Regions from separate parts of the Streptomyces sp. 11x1 genome, predicted to be linked through region 2. Evidence: riboswitches for the same ligand, from Rfam matches in the RefSeq annotation. Region 2 holds a riboswitch; each other region holds the start of a gene.

Region 1 (4,157 bases), 2.9 Mb from region 2:
CACTCCGAGTGCCTGACCGGTGACGTGTTCGGCTCGGCCCGCTGCGACTGCGGTCCGCAGCTGCGCGAGGCGGTGGAGCGGATCGCCGACCGCGGCGGCGTCCTCCTCTACCTCCGCCAGGAGGGCCGGGGCATCGGCCTCTACAACAAGCTGGACGCATACGCCCTCCAGGACCAGGGCCTCGACACCTACGAGGCGAACGCGGCGCTCGGGCTGCCGGAGGACGCCCGTGACTACACGGCGGCGGCCCAGATGCTGGGCGCCCTCGGTATCGACGAGCTGGACCTGCTCTCCAACAACCCCGACAAGGCGCAGCAGCTGCGCGGCCTCGGCGTGGCCGTGCGCGACCGCGTGCCCACGGGCGTCTTCACCACCGCCCACAACGTCCGCTACCTGCGCGCCAAGGTCCTCCAGACCCAGCACACCCTCCCCCTCCACGAGCTGACGGGCGCGACGGGACTGACCGGCCTCTCGACGGGCTGAGCCCCGCCCGGCTTCCCGATGGCCTCAACCCGTCCGCCCTCCGCGTCCCTCCCCCCGTCTCTCCGCTAGGCCCTGTCGTCACATTCCCGCCTGCCCCGCGACGCCATGCTCGCGCTCTCGACGCACCGGGCACCGACCCGAGTACGCCCGGTACGCGAGTCGGTGCCCGGCACGCCGAGAGCACGCTCCCCCGGTCTCGGCTGTGCTCGACCGGGAGGTACCCCCACGACGCCGCCAGGCCGCCCTTCGGGCGACGACGGGAATGTGACGACAGGGCCTAGCCCACTCGGCCCCGTCGGCTCGCCCCACCGCCCACCCCCGGAAACCCTGTATCCGTGGGGCAGCGAGAGGGTACGGAGGTCATGCGGGAGCCGGGTGGGCGGCGGTTCTCGTACGCCCGCAGGCTCGCCTGCGTCCTTCCCGTGCTGCTGATCGCCGTCGGACTCTTCTACGACCACTTCACCCCGCGCGAGTTCACCGCGGTCCCCTTCTTCATCGCCGCGCCCCTGGTGGCGGCCCCGCTCTTCTCGTTGCTCGGCACGGTGGTCATCGGCGCCGCGTCGGGGGTCGGCATCACCGGCGTCCGCCTCTACTACGACGACGCAGGCCATGAGGACGCGATCACCGAGATCGCCACGGTGGCCACCGCCGCCGTACTGGCCGTACTGATCAACCGCCTCGTCCGCCGCAGCGACGCCCGGCTCGCCACCGCCCGGGAGATCGCCGAGGCGGCGCAGCGGGCCGTGCTCCCGGTGCCGCAGGAGCGGATCGGCGGGCTGGAGATCGCCGCGCGGTACGAGGCCGCGCAGGCCGGGGCGTCGATCGGCGGCGATCTGTACGCGGTGCAGGACTCGCCCCACGGCGTACGGCTCATCGTCGGCGACGTACGCGGCAAGGGGCTGGGAGCGGTGTCGGCGGTGGCGGTGCTGATCGGGGCGTTCCGGGAGGCGGCCGAGCAGGAGGCGACGCTCGAAGCGGTGGCCCAGCGGCTGGAACGGGCGCTGGCCCGGGAGGGGACGCGGCGGGAGGCGGCGCGGAGTGACGGGGCGGTGGAGTACGAGGGGTTCGTGACGGCCGTGCTCGCGGAGTTCCCGCACGGCGCGGGCCGCGCCCGGATCGTCAACCGGGGCCACCCCTCGCCCCTGCTGCTGCATGCCGACGGCACGTTGTGCACCCTGGACGCCCCGCAGCCCGCGCTGCCGCTCGGCATGGACGACCTGGGCACCTGGCCCGACCGCGCGGAGGAGACCCGGTTCCCGTCCGGCGCCACGCTGCTCTTCTACACCGACGGCCTGTCCGAGGCGCGCGACGCGCACGGTGTCTTCTACGACCCGGCCGTGCGCCTCTCGGGCCGTGGGTTCACCGCCCCGGGCGCCCTGCTGACGACGCTCGCGGAGGAGGTGCGGCGGCACACGGGCGACCGCACGACGGACGACATGGCCCTCTTGGCCGTCCGCCGCCCGTGAAGTATGGCCGTCGGGCGTTCGTGAAGTGTGGCCGTCCCACGTCCGCGAGGTGGAGATGTCACCGAGCGTGTCCGCCCCGCCGTTCTCCGTATAAAAACTGACGCCACGTCAGGTCAACTGTTACTCGCGAGTAAAGGTCAACTCGCCCGTTTTCAGACCCTCATGACCCGTAAAGTCCCGCGCGAAAAACGGAACGATCATTCAGAACAGCTTGGAATGGAGTGCTCGCGTCTATTAACGTTCGATAACGCAGCGCGGTCGTCCCAGCCGTCACAAGAGACGGCTCCGTGCTCACGCGCCGAATCCCGCAAGGGAACCGGGGAACCACCAACCCTGGGGTGAATCGCACGGAAACCGCCGTGGCATTACGCACGACCGGTTTACGCGCGTAGGAGACCTTCCTGCTCCGAACCCGTCAGCTAACCCGGTAGGCGAGAAGGAAGGAAGGAGTACGCCCACGTGGCGTCGAACCGGTCCGCGACCGAAGCCCCGTTCGTGCCGGCCCAACGTGACGGCGAGAGCCAGACGTTCGGCTACGGCAGCTACAACAGCGACAACGAGGGCCCCTGGCAGGAGTGGAACCCCAGCGAGGATTCCCTTCGCCCCGTTCGCGGTCGGCACCGCGTGGCCAAGAAGAGCGGCGTACTCGCCCGTAACGGTCTCGCCCGCAGCTCCACGGTCCTCGGCGTCGGTGTCATAGCCGCCGTCAGCGGTGCCGGGATGGCGAGCGCACAGTCCGGCAAGGCCCCCGTCTCCATATCGATACCCGACCTGCCGAACGTCGGCTCGGTCTTCGAGGACGAGGCCGACGAGCCGGAGCCCCAGGGTTCCACCTCCCCCCTCAGCAACGCGGGGCTGATCGCCGCCGACACCGAGCAGGGCACCGCGGACGCCGGTGAGGCGCTGCGCGCCCGCATCATGGCGCAGGCCGAGTCCCAGCAGGACGCCTTCGACAAGGCCGCCGCCGAGGCCGCGCAGACCGCCGCCGCGGAGCAGGCCGCCGAGCAGGCCGCCAAGGAGAAGAAGGAAGCCGAGGCCAAGGAGGCCGCCGCCAAGAAGAAGGCGGAGGAGGAGGCCGCGGCGAAGAAGGAAGCCGAGCGTCTCGCCGCCCTGGCCAAGCAGTTCACGCTTCCCACCTCCTCGTACACCCTCACCTCCAGCTTCGGTCAGGCCGGCCCGTACTGGTCCTCCGGCTACCACACCGGCCTCGACTTCGCGGCCCCCACCGGCACCCTGATCAAGGCCGTAGGCAGCGGCACCATCACGCAGGCCGGCTACGAGGGCTCCTACGGCTACAAGACCGTCCTCACCCTCGATGACGGCACCGAGATCTGGTACGCCCACCAGTCCTCCATCGGCGTGAGCGTCGGCCAGAAGGTCGCCACCGGCGACGTCATCGGCCGCGTCGGCGCCACCGGCAACGTCACGGGCGCCCACCTCCACATGGAGGTCCACCCCGGTGGCTCCACCACCGGCATCGACCCGGCGGCCTGGCTCCGCAGCAAGGGCCTCAACCCGTAACGGCCGGCATCACACCCGAAGCAACGACGCCGCGTACGCCCCTGGGCCTACGCGGCGTTCGTCTTGTCCCCTGCGACGCCCTGGACCTCCCCGGACCCCGGCCCTCTCGGCTCCCCGGAGAACTCCCCTGTAGACAGAAGGGCCGGCAGACATGGCGAAGAGCGCACTTCTCGTGATGGACGTCCAACGCGACGTCGTGGCCATCGCGGACGACGGGTCCGGATATCTGCCGCGCCTGCGCAGGGCGATCGACGGAGCCCGGGCCGCCGAGATCCCCGTGATCTACGTCGTGATGGGGTTACGGCCGGGCGCGCCGGAGATCAGCCCGCGCAACAAGGCGATGGCGAACGTGGTGCGGGCCGGCCTGTTCACCGAGGGCGAGCCCGGCACCCAGATCCATGACGAGGTCGTGCCCCGTCCGGGCGAGGTCGTGGTCACCAAGAGAAGGGGGAGCGCGTTCTCGGGCAGCGACCTCGACCTGGTGCTCAGGGCGCGCGACATCGACAGCCTCGTCCTCACCGGCATCGCCACCAGCGCCGTGGTGCTGTCCACCCTGTGGCGCGCCATCGACCTGGACTTCGGCGTCACCGTTCTGGCGGACGGCTGCCTCGACACCGATCCCGAGGTCCACACGATGCTCACCGAGAAACTGTTCCCGCAGTGGGCCGAAGTCCTGACGGTCGAGGA
Region 2 (4,157 bases):
CCGACGAGGTCTGCATGGGCCCCAGAGTACGGCTCGCGTCCGACAACGGCGCGAGGCAGTCTGGGGTGGCACGACAGAAGAACAACACAAGCGCGACAGCCGGTTCGTGGTCAGGCCGTGGGCCCGTTCCGGTACGTCGCCCCATATGGGAAACTGGTCTAGACAACCCGGTCTAGACCTCTCTGCAGCACCCGAGACACCTGAAGGGCAGCATCACATGGCTGAGCGCCGCGTCAACGTCGGCTGGGCCGAGGGCCTCCACGCCCGACCCGCATCCATCTTCGTCCGGGCCACCACGGCCTCCGGTATCCCCGTGACGATCGCCAAGGCCGACGGCAACCCCGTCAACGCGGCCTCCATGCTCGCGGTCCTGGGCCTCGGCGCCCAGGGCGGCGAGGAGATCGTGCTCGCCTCCGACGCCGAGGGCGCGGACGTCGCGCTCGACCGTCTGGCCAAGCTCGTCGCCGAGGGGCTCGAAGAACTCCCCGAGACGGTCTGAGCGACCGGGCAACCGAAGCGGAAAGGCCTGAAAGGCCGCTCCCGCACACATCGAAGGGCTCGTCCGATCTATCGGGCGGGCCCTTCGTATTTACCTCTTCTTTCCGGACCGCGGGCAGCAGAAATAATGCCCCTCGGAATTCTTCCCTCTTTGTATACGGCGTGCGTGTTAATGCCGCAGGCTCGGCGTGTTTACGGGGTGTTGCGAAGTCCTCACACGCTCCGGGCGCTCCGTCCCGCCGGCCCCGGCCGGAAATCGGAGCCGGTGCGCGGCGGTGGCCCGCTCGGTGTGCAGGGACGTGATCGTCCGGGCCCGGTCGCTGTCGCCGCGCGCGACCGCGTCCACGATGCCGCCGTGCTCCGCCCAGGACTCCACGGGGTCGGACGGCGCCTCGACCGCGTACATCCAGGCGATCTTGTGCCGCAGCTGGGCGAGTGTCGAGGTCAGGGCGGGGCTGCCGGACGCCTGTGCGAGCGTCTCGTGGAACCAGCCGCCCAGGGAGCGCAGATCCTCGCTGTTGCCCCTCCTGGCCCGCTCCTGGCCCAGCCTGACCAGGCCGCGCAACACCTTGAGGTGCGCCTCCGTACGGCGCTGCGCTGCGCGGGCGGCCCCCAGGGGCTCCAGCAGCATGCGCATCTCCAGCAGGTCGGCCGCCTCCTGCTCGGTCGGCTCGGCGACGCACGCGCCCGCGTGCCGACGGGTCACCACGAACCCCTCGGCCTCCAGCGTGCGCAGGGCCTCGCGCACGGGCACCCGGCTGACGCCGTACCGGCGGGCGAGCAGTTCCTCGGTGAGCCGGCTGCCGCGCTCGTAGACACCCGCGACGATGTCATCACGGATCGCCGTGCATACCGAGTGCGCCGGAATACGCATGACCGACCTCCGCCTTAATCCCCGTGAAACGTCGATGATTGACGTGTGTTCCAGCGACTCTATTGCAGCGAGCGGGAATTTCCGATGGCGGACCGGAATCCAAGGATATTTTTTGGACAGGAGCTACGTCACACAGCGGGTATGCATGAACGAGGAAAGCCCCGGCTCGATGAGCCGGGGCCTCCAGGGAAGCGTCGGGGACGCGTCAGACGTTCACACCGTGCGAACGCAGGTACGCGGCGGGGTCCATGTCCGAGCCGTACTCGGCCGTCGTCCGGGCCTCGAAGTGCAGATGCGCCCCGGTGACGTTGCCGGTCGCCCCGGAGAGGCCTATCTGCTGGCCGGGGGTGACCGTCTGGCCGACGGAGACGCCGATGGACGACAGGTGGCCGTACTGGGTGTAGGTGCCGTCGTTCATCTTGATGACGATGTTGTTGCCGTAAGCACCGCCCCAGCCCGCCTCGACGACGGTGCCGGAGCCGACCGCGAGGACGGCCGTACCGGACGCGGCATGGAAGTCGACACCGGTGTGGCTGCCGGAGGACCAGACGGCACCGCCGGTCTTGTAGCCGGTGGAGATGTAGGAGCCGCTGATGGGCGCGACGTAGCGGTTGAGGCGCTCACGCTCGGCCGCGCGGGCGGCACGGGCCTTGATCTCCTCGCGCTCCTTGGCGGCGGCACGCTCCTGCTCGGCCTTCTCGGCGGCGGCCTTCCTGGCCTCCTCCTGCGCCTTCTTCTTGACCGCGGCCACCTCGGCGGCCTGCTCCTGGGCAGCCGCCTGCGCGTCGACCTGGTCGGCGACCGTGTCGCCGAGGGTGATGATCTGGTTCAGGCCGGTCTGTTCGACGGCGGGCTCCTCCGCGGCGAGCGCGGGGCCGGCCAGGGTGCCGAAGACGCCGGTGGTGGTGAGAGCGGCCACGCCCACGTTCCTCGTGGTCGTGCGCTGCACACGGCTGGGACGGCGGTGCTTCCCGGGGGCGCGGGTGAACGCCATGAAGTAGCTGGTCCTTTCCTTCCTTCTCGCCTACCGGGTTAGCTGACGGGTTCGGAGCAGGAAGGTCTCCTACGGCCACCCCTCGTTTCGCGTCGCTCCGCGAAGGGCACCCGATTCACCCCAGGGACTGTGATGGGTCCCCGGCTCCCCTGGCTCGCGCCACGCGGGGACTCGGCGATGACTGTCCGGTGCCGCGGCTGCGGCGAACTTCTGACGAACAGCCGGACCGACGCTAAGTGGGCCGTCTTCGAAATAACAAACGGATCACAGGATTTGTTAACTACGCCACAGGGCAGACACACAACCTCCGCCATCAATACGGACAAACAGGGGCCCTGGTGACTCTTCCGTCACCAGGGCCCCACTGACACGCGTCCGTCCGGTCGCCCTCTACTCGGCCGGGACGACGGTGACTTCGCCGATTCCGAGGGCCCTGACGGGCTCCTCGATCTGCGCGGCGTCCCCGACGAGGACGGTCACCAGACGGTCCACCGGGAAGGCGCTCACGGCCGCCGCGGTGGCCTCCACGGTGCCGGTGGCGGCGAGTTGGCGGTACAGCGTCGACTGGTAGTCGTCCGGCAGGTACTGCTCGACCTGGTCGGCCAGCGTGCTCGCCACGGCCGCGGCCGTCTCGAACTTGAGGGGGGCCACCCCGACGAGGTTCTGCACGGCGACGTCGCGCTCGGCGTCGGTCAGGCCCTCGGCGGCGAGGGTGCGCAGCACCGTCCACAGGTCGTCGAGCGCCGGACCGGTGTTGGGGGTGTCGACGGAGCCGCTGATGGCGAGCATCGCGATGCCCGAACCGTCGGGCGCGGCCCGCAGCACCTGGCCGAACGCCCGCACGCCGTAGGTGTAGCCCTTCTCCTCGCGCAGGACGCGGTCCAGGCGGGAGGTGAGGGTGCCGCCGAGGCAGTAGGTGCCGAGCACCTGCGCCGGCCACACGCGGTCGTGCCGGTCGGCGCCCACGCGGCCGATGAGCAACTGGGTCTGCACGGAACCGGGGCGGTCCACGATGATCACGCGCCCGGTGTCGTCGGCGGTCACCGACGGCACGGGTCGCGGCGCACCCGGGGAGCCGGTCCAGGCGCCCAGGGTGTCGGCGAACAGAGCGTCGAGGTCGACGCCCGTGAGGTCGCCGACGACCACGGCGGTGGCCGTCGCGGGGCGCACGTGGCGCTCGTAGAAGGCGCGTACGGCCGCGGAGTCGATGCCCTCGACGGTCTCCTCGGTGCCCTGGCGGGGCCGTGACATCCGGGAGGTGGCCGGGAACAGCTGCTTGGAGAGCTCCTTGGCGGCCCGCCGGCCCGGGTTGGCCGTCTCGTGCGGGATCTCGTCGAGCCGGTTGGCCACCAGCCGCTCGATCTCGGCGTCCTCGAACGCGGGGGCCCGCAGGGCGTCGGCGAGCAGGCCGAGGGCCTTCTCCAGCCGCGACACCGGCACTTCGAGGGACAGCCGTACACCGGGGTGGTCGGCGTGCGAGTCCAGAGTGGCGCCGCACCGCTCCAGCTCGGCGGCGAACTCCTCGGCCGTGTGCTTGTCGGTGCCCTCGGAGAAGGCCCTGGTCATGATGGTGGCGACGCCCTCGATGCCGGCGGGCTCGGCGTCCAGGGGAGCGTCGAGGAGCACCTCCACGGCGACGACCTGCTGGCCGGGGCGGTGGCAGCGCAGCACGGTCATGCCGTTGTCCAGTGTGCCGCGTTCGGGCGCCGGGAACGCCCAGGGCCTGGCCTCGCCGGCCTGGGGCTGCGGGTGGAAGTCCATGGTCGCGAGCTCGGTCACTTCGCCGACTCC
Region 3 (4,157 bases), 1.3 Mb from region 2:
TCGGTGTCACTCGTCACGTCAGTCATCAACTGTCGCTTCCAGCTCGGGAGTTACACCACTCACCGTACAGACCCCCGCCTGGCGGTAGCGGACCTTTACAGCTCTGGCCTCAGCCGTTGGCTCTCGACCCGAGACGTACGACACTGCCACCCCCGATATACGTAACCGAAGGGACACAGAAGGTGATCCCGGCCGAAGCTGCCCATGGACCGCGCCGTCCCATGCGCCAGGGGAGCGCAAGAATGCTGTGAGTGGCCAAGAGTCACTCTACGGAGCGATTCTCAGCGACCTGTCGTAGGCGACAAGTTGACGACAGATCGCTGAGAATCCGACAGATCTAAAGCGGCCGTACACCCGGTCACGCGGGCCGCACCACGCTGTGGATCGAGGACTCGCCGTCGTAGAAGATCGACTCCTCGCGGACGTACGTGCCTGGCTTGGGGGCGTGGATCATCATGCCGTTGCCGATGTAGATGCCGACGTGGCCGATGTTGTCGTAGAAGAAGACGAGGTCCCCCGGCCTGGCGTCGGCGAGGGGGACGGTGGTGCCCGCCTCGACCTGGTCGTAGGTGGTGCGCGGGAGGTCGACGCCGGCGGCCTTCCAGGCGGCCTGGGTGAGGCCGGAGCAGTCGTAGGAGCCGGGGCCGGTGGCGCCCCAGACGTACGGCTTGCCGATCTGCGCGCGGGCGAATGCCAGGGCCTTGGTGGCCTTCGTGGCGTAGGTGGAGTCCTCGACGGGAGCGGTGGTCCCGCTGGTGCCGGGAGACGTCTCCGTGTCGGCGGCGGTCCCTCCCTGGGTCTCCTGGGTCTCCTGGGTCCCCTGGGCCTCCTGGGTGCTCGGGGACTCCTGGCTCGCCTGCTGCGCCGCCTGCCGACGCGCGAGTTCCTCCGCCTTGCGGTCGGCCTCCTCCTGCTCGCGCTGTTCGATCGCGGCGAGCCGGGCCTTCTCCGCGGCGGTGAGGGTGGAGAGCAGTTCGCGGGCCTCGGCGAGCTTCGCCTGGACCTTGGCCTTGCTGGTCTTGAGGGCGTTCTGCGACTCGGTGAGCTTCTCGAGGCTGTCGCTCGCGGTCCGGCGCTGCTCCGCCGCGTCGGCCTGCTCGGTGACGTACGCGTCGACGGCCTGCTTCTGACGGTCCGTCATCCGGTCCATCAGCTGGTTCTGGTCGAAGTAGTCCTGCGGGTTGTCCGCGAGGAGCAGCGAGGCCTGGTCGGGGGCGGACGCGCCGTTGCGGTACTGGGCCGCGGCGAACGATCCCAGTTCCTCCCGTGCCTCGTTGAGCTTCTCCGTGCGCTTGGCGACGTCGTCGAGGAGGGTGTCGACCTTCTTCTTCTGCTTGGTCGTCCTCTCCTTGGCCGCGTTGTAGTTCTCGGTCGCCGACCCGGCCTGGCGGTAGAGGTCGTCGACCTTCTTCTCGACGTCCTCCAGGCTCGGCCTGTCGTCGTCGGAGGGTGCGGCGGTGGCCGTCTGGGAGAGCAGGGCCACGGAGGTGAGGGCGGCCGTGGCGAGAGCGGGGGTGCGTATGCCCGCGCGCGTCCGGCCGGTCGGACGCGGCTTGCGGTGCGGCGCCATGGTGCGGCGTCTCCTTCCGTAGTCCGCCTACCGAGTTAGCTGTCGGGTTCGGGCGCAAGCTTCGGAAGGTTTGCCCTGCGGCCCTTGCCGCGAGCGGCGGTCGGGTCGATTCACCCCAGAGGTCGGTGGGTCCCCGGCTCCGGCGCCGCGAGAGGCGTACCGGACTCGGCGGGGGCCGTGCGGCCCGGCGACGTTCGCCGGTTGTGTCGTACGACCCAAGAGAAGAAGTTAGCCAACTCGTGGGTCCCGTGTGAAGGTTGATGTTCGATATGCCCGATACGTTTTCGTGACCTTAGCCTCTTGCGCGCGACAGGCGGTAGGCTCGATCGCTCACCGTCGTGAGGTGAGCGCGGTGAGTGGTGGGTGTGGACTTCCCGGGGCGGCCCCCCGCTGTCAGTGGGGGCGCCTAGACTCGGAGAGCGATGAGCAGCCTCTTTGACGACAGCTTCCTGGCGGACCTCCAGGCCCCCCGCGGCCACGCGGAGGAGCCCCCGCCGCCGCCCGAGGACGATCATGTACCGGAGCCGCTTCCGGACGATCTGTTCGGCGGGAAGTTCGACGTGCCACCGGACCGGGACGAGTACTACCGCGGCGGTGCCCCCCGCCCGGCCCTCGACGCGGCGGCCCTCCTGGACGGGCTGAACGAGAACCAGCGCGCGGCCGTGGTGCACGCCGGCTCCCCTCTGCTCATCGTCGCCGGCGCGGGTTCCGGCAAGACCCGTGTGCTCACCCACCGCATCGCCCATCTGCTCGGCGAGCGGCATGTCCACCCGGGCCAGATCCTCGCGATCACCTTCACCAACAAGGCCGCCGGTGAGATGAAGGAGCGCGTCGAGCAGCTCGTCGGCCCGCGCGCGCACGCGATGTGGGTCATGACCTTCCACAGCGCGTGCGTCCGGATCCTGCGGCGCGAGTCGAAGAAGCTCGGTTTCACGTCCTCCTTCTCGATCTACGACGCCGCCGACAGCAAGCGGCTGATGGCGCTCGTCTGCCGTGATCTGGACCTCGACCCGAAGCGCTTCCCGCCGAAGTCCTTCAGTGCCAAGATCTCGAACCTGAAGAACGAGCTGATCGACGAGGAGGACTTCGCCGCCCAGGCCGCCGACGGCTTCGAGAAGACCCTCGCCCAGGCCTACGCGCTCTACCAGTCGCGCCTCCGCGAGGCGAACGCGCTCGACTTCGACGACCTGATCATGACGACGGTCAATCTGCTGCGCGCCTTCCCGGACGTCGCCGAGCACTACCGGCGTCGCTTCCGTCATGTCCTCGTCGATGAGTACCAGGACACCAACCATGCCCAGTACGCCCTGGTCAGAGAGCTGGTCGGCACCTCCGAGCACCCGGTGGACGTGCCACCGGCCGAGTGGGACGTGCCGCCGGCGGAGCTCTGCGTCGTGGGTGACGCGGACCAGTCGATCTACGCCTTCCGCGGCGCGACCATCCGCAACATCCTCCAGTTCGAGGAGGACTACCCGGACGCGACGACGATCCTGCTGGAGCAGAACTACCGCTCCACGCAGACGATCCTCTCCGCGGCCAACGCGGTCATCGAGCGCAACGAGTCCCGCCGCCCGAAGAACCTGTGGACCAATGCGGGCGCCGGTGCGCAGATCACCGGCTATGTCGCCGACACCGAGCACGACGAGGCCCAGTTCGTCGCCGACGAGATAGACCGACTGACGGACGCGGGCGAGGCGAAGGCCGGCGACGTCGCCGTCTTCTACCGGACGAACGCCCAGTCCCGTGTCTTCGAGGAGGTGTTCATCCGCGTCGGCCTGCCCTACAAGGTCGTCGGCGGGGTGCGTTTCTACGAGCGCAAGGAGGTCCGGGACGTCCTCGCGTATCTGCGTGTCCTCGCCAACCCCGAGGACTCCGTCCCCCTGCGCCGTATCCTCAACGTGCCCAAGCGCGGCATCGGCGACCGTGCCGAGGCGATGATCGACGCCCTCTCCCAGCGCGAGAAGATCAGCTTCCCGCAGGCCCTGAAGCGTGTGGACGAGGCGTACGGCATGGCGGCCCGGTCGACCAACGCGGTCAAGCGGTTCAACACGCTGATGGAGGACCTGCGGACCGTCGTCGAGTCCGGCGCCGGACCGGCGACCGTCCTGGAAGCCGTCCTCGAACGCACGGGCTATCTGGCCGAGTTGCAGGCATCCACCGACCCGCAGGACGAGACCCGGATCGAGAACCTCCAGGAACTCGCCGCGGTCGCCCTGGAGTTCGAGCAGGAGGCCGGTGCCGCGGAGGGCGAGACCGAGGGCGGTGCGGCGGGGACGACCTCCGCCGGGCTCGCCGACTTCCTGGAGCGGGTGGCGCTGGTCGCCGACTCCGACCAGATCCCCGACGAGGAGGAGGACGGCTCGGGCGTCATCACGCTCATGACCCTCCACACCGCCAAGGGCCTGGAGTTCCCGGTGGTCTTCCTCACCGGCATGGAGGACGGCGTCTTCCCGCACATGCGCGCCCTCGGCCAGACCAAGGAACTGGAGGAGGAGCGCCGCCTCGCGTACGTCGGCATCACCCGCGCACGTGAACGGCTCTACCTCACCCGGTCGACGCTGCGCAGCGCCTGGGGACAGCCCTCGTA
Region 4 (4,157 bases), 1.2 Mb from region 2:
GCCCCGCAGATGCTTCAGCACCGGCACGTCACGGGTGTCGAACCCGGTCGTCACCATGACCGTGCCGACGGCCGAGGTGAGCCTGACGACCGCCCGCTCGAACCGCTCCGCGACCTCGTCGGGATCGGTGCCCGGCCGGATGATGTCGTTGCCGCCCGCGCAGAAGGAGATCAGATCGGGGGCGAGCTCCAGCGCCCTCGGCACCTGGTCCTCCACGATCTGGTCGAGGAGCTTCCCCCGCACGGCCAGGTTGGTGTAGTCGAAGTCGCCCTCGGGCAACCGGTCCGCGAGAAGCACCGCGAACCGGTCGGCCCAGCCGACGAACCGCCCGTCGGGCCCGGGATCGCCGACGCCCTCGGTGAAGCTGTCCCCCAGCGCCACGTACGACCCGATCATTGCTTTGCTGCCCTTCGAATCGTCTGTCACATCGGGCCATGATTCACCTTCGGATGTGACCTACGCGACCGTAACAAGGGCTTGACGGACGGTGAGATAGACCACGTGTCAAGTGTCGATCAACCCGGAATACCCGGGCCCCGTCAGTGGAGCCCCCCATACCCGGAAGCCCTCGAACCGGAAGTGGCCCCAGTGGTCCGGCCCGCGCCCGCGGCCCTTCCCGGGAACGCCGAAGGCCGGACCCCGGTCATGGGGTCCGGCCTTCGGCGGGTGCGGCGGCGTGGATCAGATGCCGACGCCCTTCGAGCGGAGGTACGCCAGCGGGTCGATGTCCGAGCCGTAGTTCGGGCTGGTGCGCATCTCGAAGTGGAGGTGCGGTCCGGTGACGTTGCCGGTCGCGCCCGAGAGGCCGATCTGCTGGCCGCCGCTCACGGACTGGCCGGCGGAGACGGAGATCGAGGACAGGTGGGCGTACTGGGCGTAGTAGCCGTCGGCGAGCTTGATGACGACCTGGTTGCCGTACGCGCCGCCCCAGCCGGCCGAGACGACGGTGCCCGCGCCCACGGCCTTCAGGCTGGTCCCGGTCGGGGCCACGAAGTCGACGCCCGTGTGGTAGCCACTGGACCACATGCTGCCGGCGGCCTTGTACGCGGTACCGACGGTCGCGCTCAGGATGGGCCGGCTGAAGCCGGAGGCGTTGGACGACGACTGGCCGCTGCCCGTGGAGGTCGACGCCCGGGTGTCCTTCGACTCCTGCTTCGCCGCACCCGAGGACTTCGAGGACTTCGATGTCTGGGAGGACTCGGCGGGCTTCGAGGACTGCGACAGCTGCGGCTTGGAGGACGAGCGCGACGTCTCGCTCGACGCGGCCCGCTCACCGATGGTGAGCTTGAGCCCCGGGTGGATGAGCGAGGGGTCGGAGCCGACCGCCTCACGGTTGTCCGAGTACAGCTGCTTCCAGCCTCCCTCGACGTCCTGCTCGTCCGCGATCTTCGCGAGGTAGTCGCCGACCTTGACCGAGTAGGTCTTGGGAGCCGCCTTCTTGGTGGTGGTTCTCTCCGCCTGCGCGGCCTTCTCGGCCTGCTCGATCCGTGCGCCCGCCTCGGCCGCGGCCTTCTCGGCGGCGATCGTGGTCGCCTTCTCGGAGACACCGGAGACGGTGGCGCTCGGGGTCGCGGCGTGGACGCCTGCGGCTCCGATCAACGGCAGCGCGAGCGCCGCGCCACCGGTCCCGGCGGCGGCGATCGAGCGGGTGAAGCGCTGGGACTTCGGACGGCGGTGCTTACCCTTCGCGGGCATGGCGAATTCCTCTCCGGCGCCTGCGAGGTGAGCTGTCGGGTGCGGACTGGAGATGTCCGGCCGTGCTTGCGCACGGCTTTACCCCTAGCCGTTCCGGAGACCGGAACAGGCGGTGATTCCTGTGGGTCCCCCGCTCCTGCCGTGGATCGGGTCGGTACGCGGCTCCGGTCGGCGGCAGGATTGGGCGTCCGTCCGGATTGACGCCGAACGTAAGCGACTTGTGCCCACAGAGACAACCATTGGGACTTCCTGTGCCTCTTCCTCCCTGATCCTTACTTCAATTCGCCATCACGCTCCGTCAATGACCGGTCTAGCGCGTATTCCAACCTCCCTGGAAATCAGCGCGAATTACGTGGACATGTCGGCAACGGAACGTCACGAATATGACGCTGCTCACGCACCTACGGCCCAGTAAGCTTTATTCCAGGGCTTGTTGGAATTACAGCTTCATTTCGGGCAGATCGCTCAAGTGCGACGTAGGCGGATAACCTTCGCATCGAAGTCGCCGCGCAACCCCGTCGGCAATCCATGGTGCGCCAGCACGGCACCTCGGTACGTTTCGCCCGTTTCGCGGCACTCGTACGTCGCCCCCGGATCCAGCCCGCGCAGCCGGAGCGGGGCGAGCGACTCTCCGTAGTGCTGGGCCTGGAGCAGCGCGAGGACGACCACCTCGTCACCGTGGACGTACTCCACGGCGCTCAGTCCTCCCGTCGGCGGCCGCAGCCGGTACAGGTCGCCCCGCTGCACGACCGGCCGGATCTCCTTGTACAGCTCCACCCACTCCCGGGCCTCGACCAGCTCCCCCTCGCTCCACTCGGTGAGGTCGCCGCCCACGCCGAGCACACCCGCCATCGCACTGACGAACCGGAACCGCAGCGAGCTGGCGCGCCCGTTGAGCTGGTTGTTCGGGCTGTCGGTGACCCACGCGGCCATGCTCCGGGCGGGATGGATCTGGCTGAAGCCGTGCTGGATGGCGAGCCGGTCGAGCGGGTCGGTGTTGTCGGAGGTCCACACCTGGTCCGTCCGCGCCAGGACCCCGAGGTCGATCCGGCCGCCGCCACCCGAGCACGACTCGAACGCGACCCCCGGGTGGGCGGCCCGCAGCCGGTCCAGCAGGGCGTAGAAGGCGTGCACGTGCTCCACCCACAGCTTCTGCGGATAGGGCTCGCCGGGCCAGCCGGCATCGGTGAAGCAGCGGTTGAAGTCCCATTTCACATAGTCGATCGGGGCGCTGGACAGGAGGGTGTCGAGCCGTTCCCAGAGGTATTCCTGGACGTCCTCGCGCGCGAGATTAAGTACGAGCTGATTGCGCAGCTCCGTCCGCTTTCGCCCCGGTTGGAACTGCGCCCACTCGGGGTGCGCCCGGTACAGCTCACTGTCCGGGTTGACCATTTCCGGCTCGACCCAGATGCCGAACTGCATCCCGAGGGCGTGCACCTGCTCGGCGAGCGGCTTGAGTCCCTTCGGGAAGCGGTCCGGATTGGGGGTCCAGTCGCCGAGGCCGGCCCGGTCGCTGGTCCGCGCCCCGAACCAGCCGTCGTCCACGACGAACAGCTCGACCCCGATCGCGGCGGCCCGCCGTGCGAGCGCCCCCTGCTGTTCCTCGGAGATGTCGAACTCCGTGGCCTCCCAGGAATTGAAGAGCACAGGCCGATCCCGGTCCGCGTCCGGGATGACATACGCCCGCTGGTACGCGTGCCAGGCGCGGCTCGCCCCGCCGAAGCCGCCGTCGCTCCACAGGCCGGCGAAGACGGGCGTGGTGAACGTCCCGCCCGTCTCCAGCAGCAGAAGTCCGGACTCGTCGTAGCCGGCGCCGCCGGTGATCTGCACACGGGCGTCCGGGAGTTGGGCCACCGCGATCCGCCAGGAACCCGACCAGCCCAGGGCGCAGCCGTAGACCTCGCCGCGCTCCTCGATGGCGTCGGTGTCGAGGGCGACCCAGGGCAGGTGCTGATGACCGGTGTGTCCGCGCCGGCTGCCGAGGACCTTCTCGCCGTAGGTGAGGTCGGCGCGCACGAGCCGGGACTCGGCCGCCCACCGCCCGTGCAGCTGGGAGAGACGCCAGGTGTCCTCCTCACGCCGGGGCAGCGTCCAGGTCGCCGAGTCGGCCCGCAGCAGCTCCGCCGCCGGGCCCTCGTTGACGAGGGTCACCCAGCGCTCGACCACGTCGTCGCGCATCCGGTAGTGCAGGGTGATCCGGAGTCCGTCGTCGGTGAAGCGCAGCCGCAGCTCGTCGCCGTCGGTCTCGTACTCCTGGAAGGTCCACTCGGTGCCGCGTCGCTTCTCCGTGCGCACGGAGAGCGCGGGGCGGGTGAAGCGAGGTCCGCCCTCGACCGGGTACTCCTCGTGTCCGTCGACCGGGGCCTCGAAGGGCCGGTACGGCAGCCGCTGCCGTGCGGCCAGCTCCTCTGCGTCCGCGAGGGAGATCCGGGGACCCCAGTGCAGGTGCAGCAGCTCGTCGT

Evidence for each region. A riboswitch is a leader RNA that binds a small molecule or an ion and turns the genes downstream of it on or off. The one in region 2 is predicted to bind cyclic di-AMP.
Region 1: another riboswitch for cyclic di-AMP. It lies ahead of P8T65_RS24475 (M23 family metallopeptidase); the one in region 2 lies ahead of P8T65_RS11770 (M23 family metallopeptidase).
Region 3: another riboswitch for cyclic di-AMP. It lies ahead of P8T65_RS17205 (NlpC/P60 family protein); the one in region 2 lies ahead of P8T65_RS11770 (M23 family metallopeptidase).
Region 4: another riboswitch for cyclic di-AMP. It lies ahead of P8T65_RS06500 (M23 family metallopeptidase); the one in region 2 lies ahead of P8T65_RS11770 (M23 family metallopeptidase).

What each region holds. Positions count from the first base shown of each region.
Region 1 is NZ_CP122458.1:5,579,443-5,583,599, forward strand. It holds gene ribA (GTP cyclohydrolase II) at 1-483, shown strand, start outside; gene P8T65_RS24470 (PP2C family protein-serine/threonine phosphatase) at 846-1,949, shown strand; cyclic di-AMP (ydaO/yuaA leader) riboswitch at 2,236-2,398, shown strand; gene P8T65_RS24475 (M23 family metallopeptidase) at 2,409-3,470, shown strand; gene P8T65_RS24480 (cysteine hydrolase) at 3,622-4,157, shown strand, end outside.
Region 2 is NZ_CP122458.1:2,692,612-2,696,768, forward strand. It holds gene P8T65_RS11755 (GNAT family N-acetyltransferase) at 1-16, opposite strand, end outside; gene P8T65_RS11760 (HPr family phosphocarrier protein) at 218-499, shown strand; gene P8T65_RS11765 (GntR family transcriptional regulator) at 668-1,372, opposite strand; gene P8T65_RS11770 (M23 family metallopeptidase) at 1,578-2,366, opposite strand; cyclic di-AMP (ydaO/yuaA leader) riboswitch at 2,380-2,553, opposite strand; gene P8T65_RS11775 (pitrilysin family protein) at 2,757-4,145, opposite strand; gene P8T65_RS11780 (pitrilysin family protein) at 4,142-4,157, opposite strand, start outside.
Region 3 is NZ_CP122458.1:3,976,905-3,981,061, reverse strand. It holds partial or broken gene P8T65_RS17210 (transposase) at 1-26, opposite strand, end outside; gene P8T65_RS17205 (NlpC/P60 family protein) at 359-1,570, opposite strand; cyclic di-AMP (ydaO/yuaA leader) riboswitch at 1,579-1,751, opposite strand; gene pcrA (DNA helicase PcrA) at 1,993-4,157, shown strand, end outside.
Region 4 is NZ_CP122458.1:1,445,701-1,449,857, forward strand. It holds gene P8T65_RS06495 (SGNH/GDSL hydrolase family protein) at 1-396, opposite strand, end outside; gene P8T65_RS06500 (M23 family metallopeptidase) at 682-1,695, opposite strand; cyclic di-AMP (ydaO/yuaA leader) riboswitch at 1,700-1,858, opposite strand; gene P8T65_RS06505 (alpha-galactosidase) at 2,161-4,157, opposite strand, start outside.